Regions from separate parts of the Rhizobium sp. WW22 genome, predicted to be linked through region 1. Evidence: predicted binding sites of a transcription regulator. Region 1 holds the regulator's gene; each other region holds the start of a gene.
What was found. The regulator PhoB, encoded in region 1, activates phosphate uptake and scavenging genes when phosphate is short. The targets are predictions, from matches to a motif close to TGTCATNNANCTGTCAT.
Positions count from the first base shown of each region.

Region 2: a site for PhoB is predicted at 2,632-2,648, ahead of ACK83U_RS04085 (acid phosphatase). Genes of this name have one in related genera too.
Region 3: a site for PhoB is predicted at 2,245-2,261, ahead of ACK83U_RS27865 (Orn/Lys/Arg decarboxylase N-terminal domain-containing protein). Genes of this name have one in related genera too.

Region 1 covers NZ_CP178198.1:125,512-130,217, reverse strand. The annotation lists gene ACK83U_RS00670 (aspartate aminotransferase family protein) at 46-1,245, opposite strand; gene ACK83U_RS00665 (GcrA family cell cycle regulator) at 1,670-2,206, shown strand; gene phoB (phosphate regulon transcriptional regulator PhoB) at 2,296-2,979, opposite strand; gene phoU (phosphate signaling complex protein PhoU) at 3,011-3,724, opposite strand; gene pstB (phosphate ABC transporter ATP-binding protein PstB) at 3,776-4,591, opposite strand; gene pstA (phosphate ABC transporter permease PstA) at 4,607-4,706, opposite strand, start outside.
Region 2 covers NZ_CP178198.1:802,857-807,562, reverse strand. The annotation lists gene ACK83U_RS04095 (LysM peptidoglycan-binding domain-containing protein) at 1-468, shown strand, start outside; gene ACK83U_RS04090 (ABCB family ABC transporter ATP-binding protein/permease) at 673-2,559, shown strand; gene ACK83U_RS04085 (acid phosphatase) at 2,688-3,386, shown strand; gene ACK83U_RS04080 (phosphatidylserine decarboxylase) at 3,693-4,391, shown strand; gene pssA (CDP-diacylglycerol--serine O-phosphatidyltransferase) at 4,514-4,706, shown strand, end outside.
Region 3 covers NZ_CP178199.1:1,921,669-1,926,374, forward strand. The annotation lists gene ACK83U_RS27855 (LacI family DNA-binding transcriptional regulator) at 1-407, shown strand, start outside; gene ACK83U_RS27860 (adenine deaminase) at 397-2,175, shown strand; gene ACK83U_RS27865 (Orn/Lys/Arg decarboxylase N-terminal domain-containing protein) at 2,306-4,663, shown strand; gene ACK83U_RS27870 (GNAT family N-acetyltransferase) at 4,685-4,706, shown strand, end outside.

The DNA.
Region 1 (4,706 bases):
TAACGCCCGCGTGGGGCAGGAACGCCCCGACAGCGGGCGTTGAATTCAAGCCGATTTCTTGGTGCGGGCAGCGCGCGCGCGCTCGGCGGCGCGCTCCAGGCGGGCGAGACCTTCGCGTGCTTCCTCGGCAGTGACGACCAGCGGCGGCAGCAGGCGGATGACGTTGTCGCCGGCCGGAACGCCGAGCAGATGCTCGGCACGGATCGCCTGCAGCAATTCCGCCTGCGGAATGGCCGCTTTGATGCCGAGCATCAGGCCTTCACCGCGAACGTCCTCGATGATGTCAGGAAAACGATCCTTGAGCGAGGCGAGCCCCTGGCGGAAGACCAGCGAGACATCGCGCACATGCTGCAGGAAGCCTTCGGCAAGCACGATATCGAGAACCGCATTGCCGACTGCCATGGCAAGCGGATTGCCGCCATAGGTCGAGCCATGCGTGCCGGCCTTCATGCCGGAAGCGGCTTCCGCCGTCGCAAGGCACGCACCGAGCGGGAAACCGCCGCCGATACCCTTGGCGACCGCCATGATGTCAGGCTTGATACCGGACCATTCATGGGCAAAGAGCTTGCCGGTACGGCCGACACCACACTGTACTTCGTCGAGGATCAAAAGCAGGCCGTGCTCATCGCAGATCTCCCGCAGCCCGCGCAGGAATTCGTTTGTCGCCGGGCGGATACCGCCCTCGCCCTGCACCGGCTCTATCAGGATAGCGCCCGTCGCATCGGTAATGGCGGCGCGGACGGCGTCGAGATCACCGAAGGGCACCTGGTCGAAGCCCGGTGCCTTCGGGCCGAAACCTTCGATATATTTTTCCTGGCCACCGGCGGCGATCGTTGCGATGGTGCGGCCGTGGAAGGCGCCTTCGAAGGTGATGATATGGAACTTCTCGGGATGCCCCTTGGCGAATTGATAGCGCCGCGCAGTCTTGATGGCGCACTCCAGCGCCTCCGCGCCCGAATTGGTGAAGAACACCTTGTCGGCGAAGGTCACTTCCGTCAGCCGCTTCGACAGCTTCTCCTGGCCGGGCACCTCATAGAGGTTGGACAGGTGCCAGACCTTGTCGGCCTGCGCCTTCAGCTCGGCGACAAGATGGGGATGAGCATGACCGAGCGAATTGACCGCGACGCCGGCTGCGAAATCGAGGTAGCGTTCGCCATTCTCAGTGACCAGCCAGACGCCCTCACCTCGCTCGAACCGCAGCGGAGCGCGCAAGTAGGTGTCGTAAAGCGGCGTGGTCTCGGCCATGGCCATATCTCCTGATCACAACTTTAAGGACCGATCGCTTCCATTTGATGAAACGGGTCCGAAAAAATCAAAAATGCCGCCTTGCGGCGGCTTGGGCACTATTGATGTTTTGCACCGCGATGTCAACAAAACTGCCGTTTTAGCAGGTGCGAGAAAACGCTTGCCGGCAAAAGAGATGCGTCGGGCGGCGCCTATGGCAGAAATGCCACGCCCGGACAGCAAGTTGGGGAAAACCTCGAAATCGATTCCTCAAGATTCCCGCGACTCTTGTCACGGAGTCAGCCTCACACTAGGTTAAAAACCAATTGCTAGACTGCATGCGGCGGAACTAGTCACCACAATTTTAGAGCGTTTCGCGCCTCGATACCATGCGAGGCAATGGTGAGGGATTCTGCCATCGGAAACGCGACAGCGGAGACAGGGCATGAATTGGACAGACGAACGCGTCGAGAAGCTGAAAAAGCTATGGTCCGAAGGATTGAGCGCCAGCCAGATCGCTGCGCAGCTCGGTGGCGTGAGCCGTAATGCCGTCATCGGCAAGGTGCATCGCCTGAACCTCCCCGGCCGAGCGAAGGCGGGCGGCGCGACAACCGCAGCGCGCACGCCGAAGCGCAGCGCAGCGGCACCTCGCGCTGCGACCTACGGATCGCGCGTTGCTACCCGCACGGTGGTTGCCCGCCAGCAGGGCGCAACCATGCTGAAGGAAGAGATCGAGATCGATTCCGTCAACGAAATCCAGTATCGCCCGGCATCGAACGTCGTCGTTCCGATTTCCCGCCGCCTCGGCCTGACGGAACTGACGGAGCGCACCTGCAAGTGGCCGGTCGGCGATCCGCTGAAGGACGATTTCCATTTCTGCGGCAATGAGAGCCCAGATTCATCGCCTTACTGCACCTACCATCAGCGCCTGGCCTACCAGCCGGTGCATGAACGGCGTAGGCCGGCCCAGCCGCGTGGCTGAGAAGCTTGATGACTGAGATAAAGAAACGGGCCCTTGAGGCCCGTTTTCTGTTTCCGCCGCTATGTTGATGCCTGATCGGGTATCCCCGCTCAGGCCTCCATGGAGTAGCCCGCGCCGCGAACGGTGCGAATGACATCCTGCATATTGGAGAAGTTGAGCGCCTTGCGCAGGCGGCCGACATGGACGTCGACCGTGCGTTCGTCGACGTAGATATCGTGACCCCATACGCCGTCGAGCAGCTGCGAACGCGAGAAGACGCGGCCCGGCGAGGACATCAGGAACTCCAGCAGGCGGAATTCCGTCGGCCCCAGCCGCACTTCGCGGCTCTTGCGGTGAACGCGATGGGTTTCGCGGTCCAGCTCGATATCGCCGCAACGCAGCACCGTGGAGAGAACCTCCGGGCGGGCACGCCGCAGCATCGCCTTGACGCGAGCCATCAGCTCCGGCGTCGAGAACGGCTTGACGACATAATCGTCCGCGCCGGTCGAAAGCCCGCGCACGCGCTCGCTTTCCTCGCCGCGGGCCGTCAGCATGATGATCGGCAGGCGCTCAGTCTCCGGCCGCATACGCAGCCGGCGGCAGAGCTCGATGCCCGATACGCCGGGCAGCATCCAGTCGAGGATCAGGAGATCGGGGATGCGCTCCTGGAGACGCAGCTCGGCCTCATCGCCTCTGAGGATCGTGTCGACCTCGAAGCCTTCGGCCTCAAGATTGTAGCGCAGCAGAACGCTGAGCGCTTCCTCGTCTTCTACAACAGCAACTCTCGGAACCATGCGCCTATGGTCTCCTTTCTTCGCTTTCGGATTATTCGGTCACTGCGCCGACGGTATTGGCGGTATCGTCCTTCGGGCGCTCGCCTTCCGGCTGCGCGCCCGTCGCCATGTAATAGATCGTCTCGGCGATGTTGGTGGCATGGTCGCCGATGCGCTCGATGTTCTTGGCGCAGAAGAGAAGATGCGTGCAGGTGGTGATGTTGCGCGGATCTTCCATCATGTAGGTCAGCATCTCGCGAAAGAGCGAGGTGTACATGGCGTCGATTTCCTCGTCGCGTTCGCGGATCGATACGGCCTTGTCCGGCGAGCGGGTCGCGTAGACATCCAGAACTTCCTTGAGCTGGCTCAGCGCCAGTTCGGAGAGATGCTCGATGCCGCGGGCGAGACGGCGCGGGACACCGGTGCCCTGGACGGCGATGACGCGCTTTGCGGTGTTCTTGCCGAGATCGCCGACGCGCTCCAGATCGGATGCAATGCGGATCGAGCCCATGATTTCACGCAGGTCCGCCGCCATCGGCTGACGGCGGGCGATGGTAACGATCGCCTTGTCGCCGACTTCGCGCTCGGCATGGTCGAGAACGACGTCGTCGGAGATGACCTTCTGGGCCAGGGCAGCGTCGCTATTGACCAGCGCGCGTACGCTGTCGCTAACCATCTGCTCTGCCAGGCCGCCCATTTCAGCAATGCGGCGCGTCAGGAACTTCAGGTCTTCGTCATAGGCAGAGAGAATGTGAGTGGAGACCATTTTTCTATCCTCAAGGTGAACTGTGTGAAATGAGCCGCGCGCCTGACATCATCAACCAAAACGGCCCATGATGTAATCCTGCGTGCGGAAATCGTCGGGATTGGTGAACATCTTATCGGTGTCGTTCTCCTCGACCAGGTGGCCGAGATGGAACATTGCGGTACGCTGCGAGACGCGGGCTGCCTGCTGCATGGAATGCGTCACGATGACGATGGTGAAATTCTCCCGCAGCTCGTGGATGAGATCCTCGACCTTGGCGGTCGCGATCGGATCGAGCGCCGAGCACGGCTCGTCCATCAGGATGACCTCCGGACTGACCGCGACGGCGCGGGCGATGCACAGACGCTGCTGCTGACCGCCCGATAGACTCGTGCCGGCATCATGGAGCCGATCCTTGACCTCGCCCCAGAGACCGGCCTTCTGCAGGCTGGTCTCGACGATATGCTCGAGATCGGCCTTTGAGCGATGCAGGCCATGGATGCGCGGGCCGTAGGCGACGTTCTCAAAGATGGACTTTGGGAACGGGTTGGGCTTCTGGAAGACCATGCCGACGCGGGCGCGCAACTCTACCACGTCGATGCTGTCGTCGTAGACATCCTGATCGTCGAGCGTGATCTTGCCGGTGACCCGGCAGGTCTCGATCGTATCGTTCATGCGGTTGAGGCAGCGCAGGAAGGTGGACTTGCCGCAACCGGAAGGGCCGATCAAAGCCGTGACGGTATTGGCGCGGATCTTCAGATTGACGTCGAAGAGCGCCCGCTTGTCGCCGTAGAACACAGAAACGTCCTGGCCGATCATCTTGTAAGGGATCGTGGTCATCTTCTTGGCCAAGGCTCTTTCGCTTGCGGCTTCCGTCATCATGTTCATTTCGTGCGCCCTCCCTTACCAGCGCCGCTCAAAGCGGCGCCGCAGCAGGATGGCGCCGATGTTCATCGCGACGAGGAAGAAGAGAAGCACGATGATGGCGCCGGACGTCCTTTCG
Region 2 (4,706 bases), 680 kb from region 1:
CGGCCGACCATCAGCGCCAGCGCCGCGCTCAAGAAGGCTGCGGCCGATGCCTCCAGCGTGGCCGGCAAGGCGCTAGCTGCTCTCGTCGCCTTGCCGAAGGACCCGAAGTCGGTCGGCGCCGCGCTGCCTGGACTCGAACAGATGATCGCCGTTATCACGGCGCCGGCGCAGACGGCGCCAGCACAGCCGAATGCCGAAGTCTCGTCCAACGAGCCGAAAACGCTCGAGCAGGCACCGCTGTCGCAGGACACCAATGCCGTCATTATCCGTCGCGGCGATACGCTGTGGCAGATCTCGCGCCGCATCTACGGTGCGGGAGTGCGCTATACGACGATCTATCTGGCCAATGAGGACAAGATCAACAATCCGGACCGGATCCTGCCGGGGCAGGTCTTCGGTCTGCCGAAGGATGCATTGCCGAATGCCGAGGCGCTTCATCGCAAGCGGCTTTCGGGCGAGCATCTCTAGCAGCAACAACGTTGCGTTGCGAACATTGGCAGCGGCCAGGTGCATCAACACCTGGCCGCTGCTTTTATACGGCATGAAAATAGTATAAGCGTCCCCCGACCCCATAGCCTTCGTGCAATGGCCATGTCTTGGCTGTGAAGGCTTGCCAGTCGGCTGTGCAAACGCTGCCACGCCCGGCTGCCCAATTATTCGCCGGAGACGGACATGGCAGGCCAGAAGAAAACCATATCGGCGGATTCCAGCAATCCATTGAACACAATCGTCAATCTCTGGCCCTATATGTGGCCGAGCGGGCGCATGGATCTGAAGATGCGGGTGGTCTGGGCGACCGTCTTCCTGCTAGTCTCGAAATTCTTCCTGCTGCTGGTCCCCTACTTCTTCAAATGGTCCGTCGACGCGCTGAACGGCAAGCTCGACATGCAGGGCATTCTGCCTGCCTTTTTGGTCGGCGCTGTCGCCTTGATCATCGCCACGAACGCGACGCGCCTGATCCAGCTCGGCCTCAACCAGCTGCGCGACGCGCTGTTTGCGAGTGTCGGTCAGTATGCGGTGCGCCAGCTCGCCTACAGGACCTTCGTGCACATGCACGAGCTCTCGCTGCGTTTCCATTTGGAGCGCAAGACCGGCGGCCTCTCGCGCATCATCGAGCGCGGCACCAAGGGCATCGAGACGATTGTCCGCTTCACGATCCTCAACACGTTTCCGACCTTCATCGAATTCCTGTTGACCGCGATCATCTTCTGGCGCGGCTACGGCTTTTCCTATCTTGCAGTCACGGCCGTCACGGTCTGGCTCTATATCTGGTTCACCGTCAAGGCGAGCGACTGGCGCATCTCCATCCGCCGGACGATGAACAACAGCGATACCGACGCCAACACCAAGGCGATCGATTCGCTGTTAAACTTCGAGACGGTCAAATATTTCGGCAACGAGGAGATGGAAGCCAAACGCTTCGATCAATCGATGGAGCGGTATGAAAAGGCAGCCACCAGCGTCTGGACGTCACTCGGGTGGCTGAACTTCGGTCAAGGCTTGATCTTCGGCCTCGGCACGACGGTGATGCTAGTCATGTCCGGCTTGTCGGTCCTGAACGGCCAACACACGGTCGGTGACTTCGTCTTTATCAATGCTATGCTGCTGCAGCTTTCCGTGCCGCTCAACTTCATCGGCTTCGTCTATCGCGAAATACGCCAGGGCCTGACCGATATCGAGGAGATGTTCGATCTGCTCGAGGTTAAGCCCGAGGTGGTCGATGCGCCTGACGCCAAGGAACTTGTCATCGGTAGTGGCGCGATCGCGTTCAAGGACGTGCATTTCGCCTATGATCCGGCCCGGCCGATCCTGAAGGGCATTTCTTTCGAAGTTCCGGCAGGCAAGACCGTCGCTGTCGTCGGGCCTTCAGGCGCCGGAAAATCAACGTTGTCGCGCCTGCTTTATCGTTTCTACGATGTGCAGAGCGGTACGATTACCATCGACGGCCAGGATCTGCGAACCGTCACGCAGAAGAGCCTGCGTAAGGTCATCGGCATGGTGCCGCAGGATACCGTGCTTTTCAACGACACCATCGCCTACAACGTCCGCTATGGCCGGCCGGGCGCAAGCGAGGCGGAAGTGACGGCGGCCGCGGAGATCGCGCAGATCGGCGATTTCATCCGTCAACTGCCGGAAGGCTTCGAGACCAAGGTTGGCGAACGCGGTCTCAAATTGTCTGGCGGCGAGAAGCAGCGCGTGGCGATCGCGCGCACCGTTCTTAAATCGCCGCCCGTTCTGATCCTCGACGAGGCGACCTCTGCGCTCGATACGACGACCGAACGCGAAATACAGGCCGCCCTCGACGTCGTCTCCAAGAACCGCACGACGCTTGTCATCGCTCACCGCCTGTCGACCGTTATAGGCGCAGACGAGATCATCGTGCTGAAAAGCGGCGTCATCGCCGAGCGCGGCACACATGCCGAGCTGCTGGCACGGAACGGGCTTTATGCGTCCATGTGGAACCGCCAGCGCGAGGCGACGCAGGCCGAGGAGCATCTGAAGCAGGTGCGCGAGAACGACGACCTGGGCGTTATCGACCGCCTGGCGCCGGCAAGGTGAAAAACTGCGGATGCATTGAATCCTTTCCCCATGGCAGCACCGAGGCGTAGCGGTTATGCACCGATTTTTGTCACGAGACTGAGATGACAGCTTGCTAGGTACGAGGGTCTTTTGAAGGGAGCCCCCAAATGCGTACTTTTGCCAAAGCTTTAAGCCTGTTGCTCGTCGTCGGCCTGGCCTCGCCGGTTTTCGCCGAAGATGCCAAGCCTTTCGCCGATGCCAAGGAGATCAACCTTCTCGATCTGCTGCCGCCGCCACCCGCCAATGATTCCGCGCAGATGAAGGCGGAGCTCGGCGAAATCCTGACGATCCAGGTGACCCGCACGCCGGAAATGGCGGCTCGCGCCGTGGCCGATGCCGAAGAGAACGTCTGGCGCTTCTCCGACGTCATCGACAATCCGAAATTCACCAAGGAAAACCTGCCGAAGTTTTCGGCCTTCTTCGATCGCGTCGTCGAGACCGAAGGCGCCGTCGTCGATCCCGCCAAGGATGTCTGGAAGCGCCCGCGCCCGCATCTCTACAGCGACCTCGTCAAGCCGATCGTTCCGCTCTCCAAGTCCGGCTCGTATCCGTCCGGCCATGCCACTGTCGGCACGCTGATGGGCATCGTGCTCGCGAATATGGTGCCGGAAAAGCGCGCCGCCATCATGGCGCGTGCCTGGGAATACGGCCATAATCGCATCGTCGGCGGCATCCACTACGCCTCCGATATCGAAGCCGCCCATATTGCGGGTACCGTCATCGCCGAAACCATCATGACGCATGACGATTACAAGACCGAGTATGAAGGCGCCAAGGCGGAACTCCGCGCTGCTCTCGGCCTCTGATTTCCGATCGGCCGACGCAGAACATAGGAGGCCGCCGTCATCGGCGGCTTTTTCATTGCGTCCCACACGGGTTTCCATGGGCTACGCTTTTCAAGTCCGGGGAACGTTGGCATCTTGCTCGACACGGATTGCGTTGAGGACGAGTGTGCGAAAGCATTGCCCATGACAGAGTTTGCCTGTAGTCACGCTCGACTGGTATTCAGAGCAAGACCGCTTATCTTGTTCTCATTCTTTTGACTGGCATGATCTTGACGGAGAACCGGAGCCTGGTTCCTGGCGGGAATGCCCTAACGGAGTAGGCCATAGATGAGCTTGATGAACAGCGTACGCAACGTCATCGTTCCCGTACACAAGGAGGGCTATCCCTTCGTTGCAGGCTTCTTCGTCGCGTCGCTGGTGCTCGGTTGGATCTTCAAGCCGCTCTTCTGGATCGGCCTGATCCTGACGCTGTGGTGCGCCTATTTCTTCCGCGATCCCGAACGCCTGACGCCCCAGGACGATGATCTGGCGATATCGCCGGCAGACGGCAAGGTTTCGAGCGTGCAGATGGTGACGCCACCGGCTGAGCTCAACCTCGGCAGCCAGCCGATGCTGCGTATCTCGATCTTCATGAACGTCTTCGATTGCCATGTGAACCGTTCGCCTATGCGCGGCCGCATCACCAACGTCGCCTATCGCCAGGGCAGCTTCCTCAACGCTGAACTGGACAAGGCCAGCGAACAGAACGAGCGCAACGGCCTCGTGATCGAAACAAAGCATGGCGAAATCGGCGTCGTGCAGATTGCCGGCCTCGTTGCCAGGCGCATTCTTTGTTTCGTTCATCCGAACGAGCCGCTGGATGCCGGCGAGCGCATCGGCCTCATCCGCTTCGGCTCGCGCCTCGATGTCTTCCTGCCGGAAGGTGCTTCGTCGCGCGTTGCCGTCGGCCAGCGGGCGATCGCCGGCGAAACCGTTATTGCCGAATTCGGCTCGGCCAAGGGCGCAACCCTTAGCCGCCGCAGCTGAATCCGAGAGTATTTCCCCCCTAAATTGAGGTACGGAAATACTCTACACCATTGCTTTCACGCAATTCCGGACACAAAACTGCTTCGCGCTTTTGCTGGAATTGCTCTAGGAACACGAGCGAGATGAAGACGCCTTTTCCGCCTTTCGAGCCACACGGGCCCAACGACGAAGCACGCGGACCGCGTCTCCGGGAAATTCCGTTGCGGCTGATCGTGCCGAACATGATCACCGTGCTGGCGATCTGCTCGGGCCTGACAGGCATTCGCCTCGCTTTCGAAAACCGCTACGAGCTCGCCGTCGTGGCCGTGCTGGTCG
Region 3 (4,706 bases), on a different replicon from region 1:
TGTGCGAAATCTTCCGCCAGGCCGGCGTCGAACCGGCATTGCGACATAGCGAGGCGACTTTCGAAGCCGGCAGCGTCCTCGGACGCGAGCTTGATCTCCGCCATTTTACAGCCTGCGCCGCCGCCTATGACGCTCTCGCCATCGGCTTTGCCATCGCCGTCAAAGACAGAGGCTGCAGCATTCCGGAAGACATGTCGCTCACCGGCTTTGATGATCTGATGTGGGCTCAAATCGTCTCCCCGCCGCTCACGACAGTCCGACAGGATCTGGAAGCGGTGGCGAACCACGCGCTCGCCTTCGTTGCCGGTGAAACCGAGACCAGCGCAATATTCCCGACCGAACTTGTCTTGCGACAGTCGACCGCGCGCCCATCCGCCTTTGCCAAGGGAGGCAGACATGCCGAATGAACCACACGACCTCCATTCGTCCGAGCTGCGCGATCGTGCCGTGCGGGCGGCGTTGGGGCTTGAGCCGTTCGACGTGCTGATTACCGGCGGAACGCTCGTCGATGTCGCGACGTCGGAAATGAGACCGGCCGATATCGGCCTTGTCGGCCCCTTGATCGCAAGCGTCCACGCCTTGGGGACAAGGAGGGACGCAAAGCAGACCATCGACGCTTCGGAACGATTCATCACGCCCGGATTTATCGACACGCATATGCACGTCGAAAGCTCGATGGTGACGCCGAGGCGATATGCCGAAGCGGTCGTTCCCCAGGGCACGACGACGGTCTGCTGGGACCCGCATGAAATCGGCAATGTCGCTGGCCTCGACGGCATTCGCTGGGCGCTCGAGGAGACACGGCAATTGCCGCTGCGCTTCCTGACCCTGGCGCCGTCCTGCGTGCCTTCAGCGCCCGGCCTGGAACTTGCCGGCGCGGAGTTCCGGTCCGGCGAAATGGCGACCATGCTGAGCTGGCCGGAGATTTCCGGCGTCGCCGAAGTAATGAACATGCGAGGGGTCCTTGAGCGAAGCGAACCAATGCGCGGCGTCCTCGAGGCCGGACTTGCGAGCGGCAAGCGCGTTTGCGGTCATGCTCGCGGCCTCGAAGGCGCGGAATTGCAGGCCTTTGCGACCGCGGGGATCCAATCCGATCACGAGCTCACCTCGGGCGAGGACTTGCTTGCGAAATTGCGGGCCGGCTTTACCGTCGAACTGCGCGGCTCCCATGATTATGTCCTGCCCGGCGTCATAGAGGCGCTGAAAGAGCTGCCGCATATGCCGCAAACGCTGACAATCTGCACCGATGACGTCTTCCCCGACGACCTCGTGAATGACGGCGCGATGTCATCAGTCCTGAGGCGCCTCATAGGCTATGGCATGAAGCCGGTCGATGCCGTCCGCGCCGCCACGCTCAACGCCGCCATGTGGTTGAACCGTTATGATCTGGGGTTGGTCGCGCCCGGCCGCCGCGCCGACATCGTCATCCTCTCCGATCTGGAAAGGATCGTGGTCGACCGCGTCTATGCATCGGGGCGTGAAGTTGCCAGAGACGGCAATCTTATTGGAAGCCGCAAGAGCGTGTCCTCGGATGCCTATTGCGACACCGTAAAACTCGGAAGGCTTTCTGCAGCCGACTTCACCATCACTCTGCCTGGCATGACCGAAGCTCGTGTCAACACCGTCGTCAGCCCGCGGTTTACAAAATGGGGAGAGGCGGTCGTCAAAGTCGAAGACGGCAAGCTCATTCTGCCTGATCACATGCTCCTGATGGCCGTCATCCACCGCCATGGCAGAAAAGAGCCGACGCCCGTCATTGGCATCCTGGAGGACTGGGGCCATTGGCGCGGTGCGCTAGCAACGACGATATCGCATGACAGCCATAATCTCACGGTCTTCGGCCGCGATCCGGCGGATATGGCTGCGGCGGCTAACGCCGCCATCGAGGCTGGCGGCGGCATGGCAACGGCGGCCGATGGCAAAGTCACCGCTGTGCTTCCCCTACCCGTCTGCGGCTTGCTGTCGGATGCGCCCGCAAAGGACGTGGCCGATGATTTCGCCAAGCTGCGCGCGGCAGCCGATGCGATCGCCGACTGGATGCCGCCCATTCGCACCTTCAAGGCAGTCGTCGGAGCAAGCCTTGCCTGCAATCCCGGCCCGCACGTCACCGATCTCGGGCTGACCGACGGAACCACCCGGGACATCAGACCGCTTCTGGCTACAAGCCGAAACTGAGGTCACCGGCCAAACGGTAATATTGCCGATTTAGGAGAACATCCGAACCGCAGTGGACGTCCTCTATTCTGTCACATCCATGTCATGAAATACGCCGACACCTCATGCCAAATTAGGAGCGGGTACCCAGATGGATTATTTCAGACGTTTCAACTTTCTGTTCGCGACGCCAACCTTTGACAATGAGGATCTGGAGGGTGCCCGCTACAATCAGATCGTCGAGGAGATCGAACGCTCCGGTTTCGAGGTGGTGCGTGCGCGCAATCTCGAAGACGCCGAGATCGCCGTACAGACCGATGCTGCCATCGGCTGCATGTTGGTCGACTGGGGCAAGAAGGGTCTTGAAGGCAAGACGGCCTCCCTCATCAACCTCATGCGCCGCCGCGGCCTCGAATTCCCCATTATCCTGCTGATCCGGCGCAAACGCTTCGAAGATGTGCCGGTCGAAGTCCTCGATTTTATCGACGGCTATGTTTTCTTGTCGGAAGAAACGCCCGCCTTTATCGCCAAGAGCCTCATCAGCCGTCTCAAGCAATATGCCGAAACGCTGAAGACGCCTTTCTTCGGTGCGCTGGTCGATTATGCCGAGGAAGGCAATCACCTCTGGACCTGCCCCGGTCACAACGGCGGCATCTTCTACAGCCGCAGCCCCATCGGCCGCGTCTTCATGGAGCATCTGGGCGAGGCGGTCTTCCGCGACGACCTCGACAATTCCGTGCTCGACCTCGGTGACCTCCTAACCCACGAAGGGCCGGCGCTTGCCGCGCAAAAGGAAGCAGCCAAGATCTTCGGCGCCGAGAAGACCTATTTCGTGTTGAACGGCACCTCCACGTCAAACAAGGTCGCGCTCTCAGCGCTCGTCACCGATGGCGACCTCGTGCTGTTCGACCGCAACAACCACAAGGCCGCCCATCACGGCGCCCTGATGATCTCGGGCGGCATTCCGGTCTATCTGCCGACCAGACGCAATCTCTATGGCTTGATCGGTCCCATGGATTTCGCTGAAATGGACGAGGAGGCGCTGCGCGAGCGCATCCGCACCCATCCGCTGGTGAAAGATCCGGAAGCCTACAAGAAGCCTCGCCCGTTCCGCGTCGCGGTCGTGGAACAGTGCACCTATGACGGCACCATCCACAACGCCGAGATGATCCTCAAGCGCATCGGGCATCTCTGCGACTACATCCTCTTCGACGAGGCCTGGGCGGGCTTCATGAAGTTCCATCCGCTTTATGCCGGGCGCTTTGCCATGGGTCTTTCCGACCTCGGCCCGGATGCGCCGGGCATCATCGCCACGCAATCCACCCATAAGCAGCTGGCAAGCTTCTCACAGGCTTCCCAGATCCACATGAAGGATAGGCACATCACCGGCCAGAAGCGCCGCGTGGAGCACCGACGCTTCAACGAAAGCTTCATGCAGCACGCCTCGACATCGCCCTTCTATCCGCTCTTCGCCTCGCTCGACGTGGGCGCGCAAATGATGAAGGGGCGCTCGGGCGAAGTGCTTTGGGACGACACGATCCGCCTCGGCATCGAGCTGCGCAAGAAAATCCGCGCCGTGCGTCGCGAATTCGAGGAGAAGGAGCATCGTCCCGAACGCCGTTGGTTCTTCGAGCCTTTCGTGCCAGACCGCGTTGCGATCCCGGATGTATCGAGCCCAGGCGCAGTGCATGACGTGTCGTGGGAAAGCGTCGCGACCGACCAACTCGCCACCAATCCCGCCTTCTGGCACCTGACGCCCGATGCGGCATGGCACGGCTTTTCCGGCATGGAACCGGGTTTTGCCATGACGGACCCGAACAAGCTTACCCTGCTGACACCGGGCTTTGATCGCCGAACGGGGAAATACACGGAACACGGCATACCGGCGCCGGTGGTCGCGCAATATCTGCGCGAAAACCGTATCGTCGCGGAAAAGAACGATCTCAATTCGCTGCTCTTCCTCCTCACCCCCGGTGTCGAAGCCAGCAAGGCCGGTACGTTGATCAGCGGCCTTGTCGCCTTCAAGAAGCTTCATGACGACAATGCGCTGCTGGAAGAGGCAATTCCGGAATTCTATCGCCGCCGTCCCGGCCGCTATGCAGGGGTGCGGCTGCGCGATCTCTGCGCGGAGATGCACAATTTCTTCCGCCAGGCCGATGTCAGCGCGCTGCAGACAAAGCAGTTTTCCGCCGAACACCTGCCGCCGATCGCCATGTCGCCGCATGATGCTGCACGTTGCCTTGTTCGCAACGATGTCGACTATCTGCCGATCGACGCCATTGCCGGCCGCATCGCAACGACGCCCTTCGTCGTCTATCCTCCGGGTATCGCGACCATCGTGCCGGGCGAGCGCCTGACGGAGCAGGCAAAGCCCATGATCGACTATCTCAAGATGTTTGAAACCTGCTTCAATACCTTCCCCGGTTTCGAGGTGGAGATCCAGGGCCTCTATCGCGAGATTGATGCAGCCGGCAAAATCCGGCTCTATACCTACGTCGTCGCGGAATAGGCTTGGAATTCAGGTTCGGACATGAAGCAGGATAAAACAATCA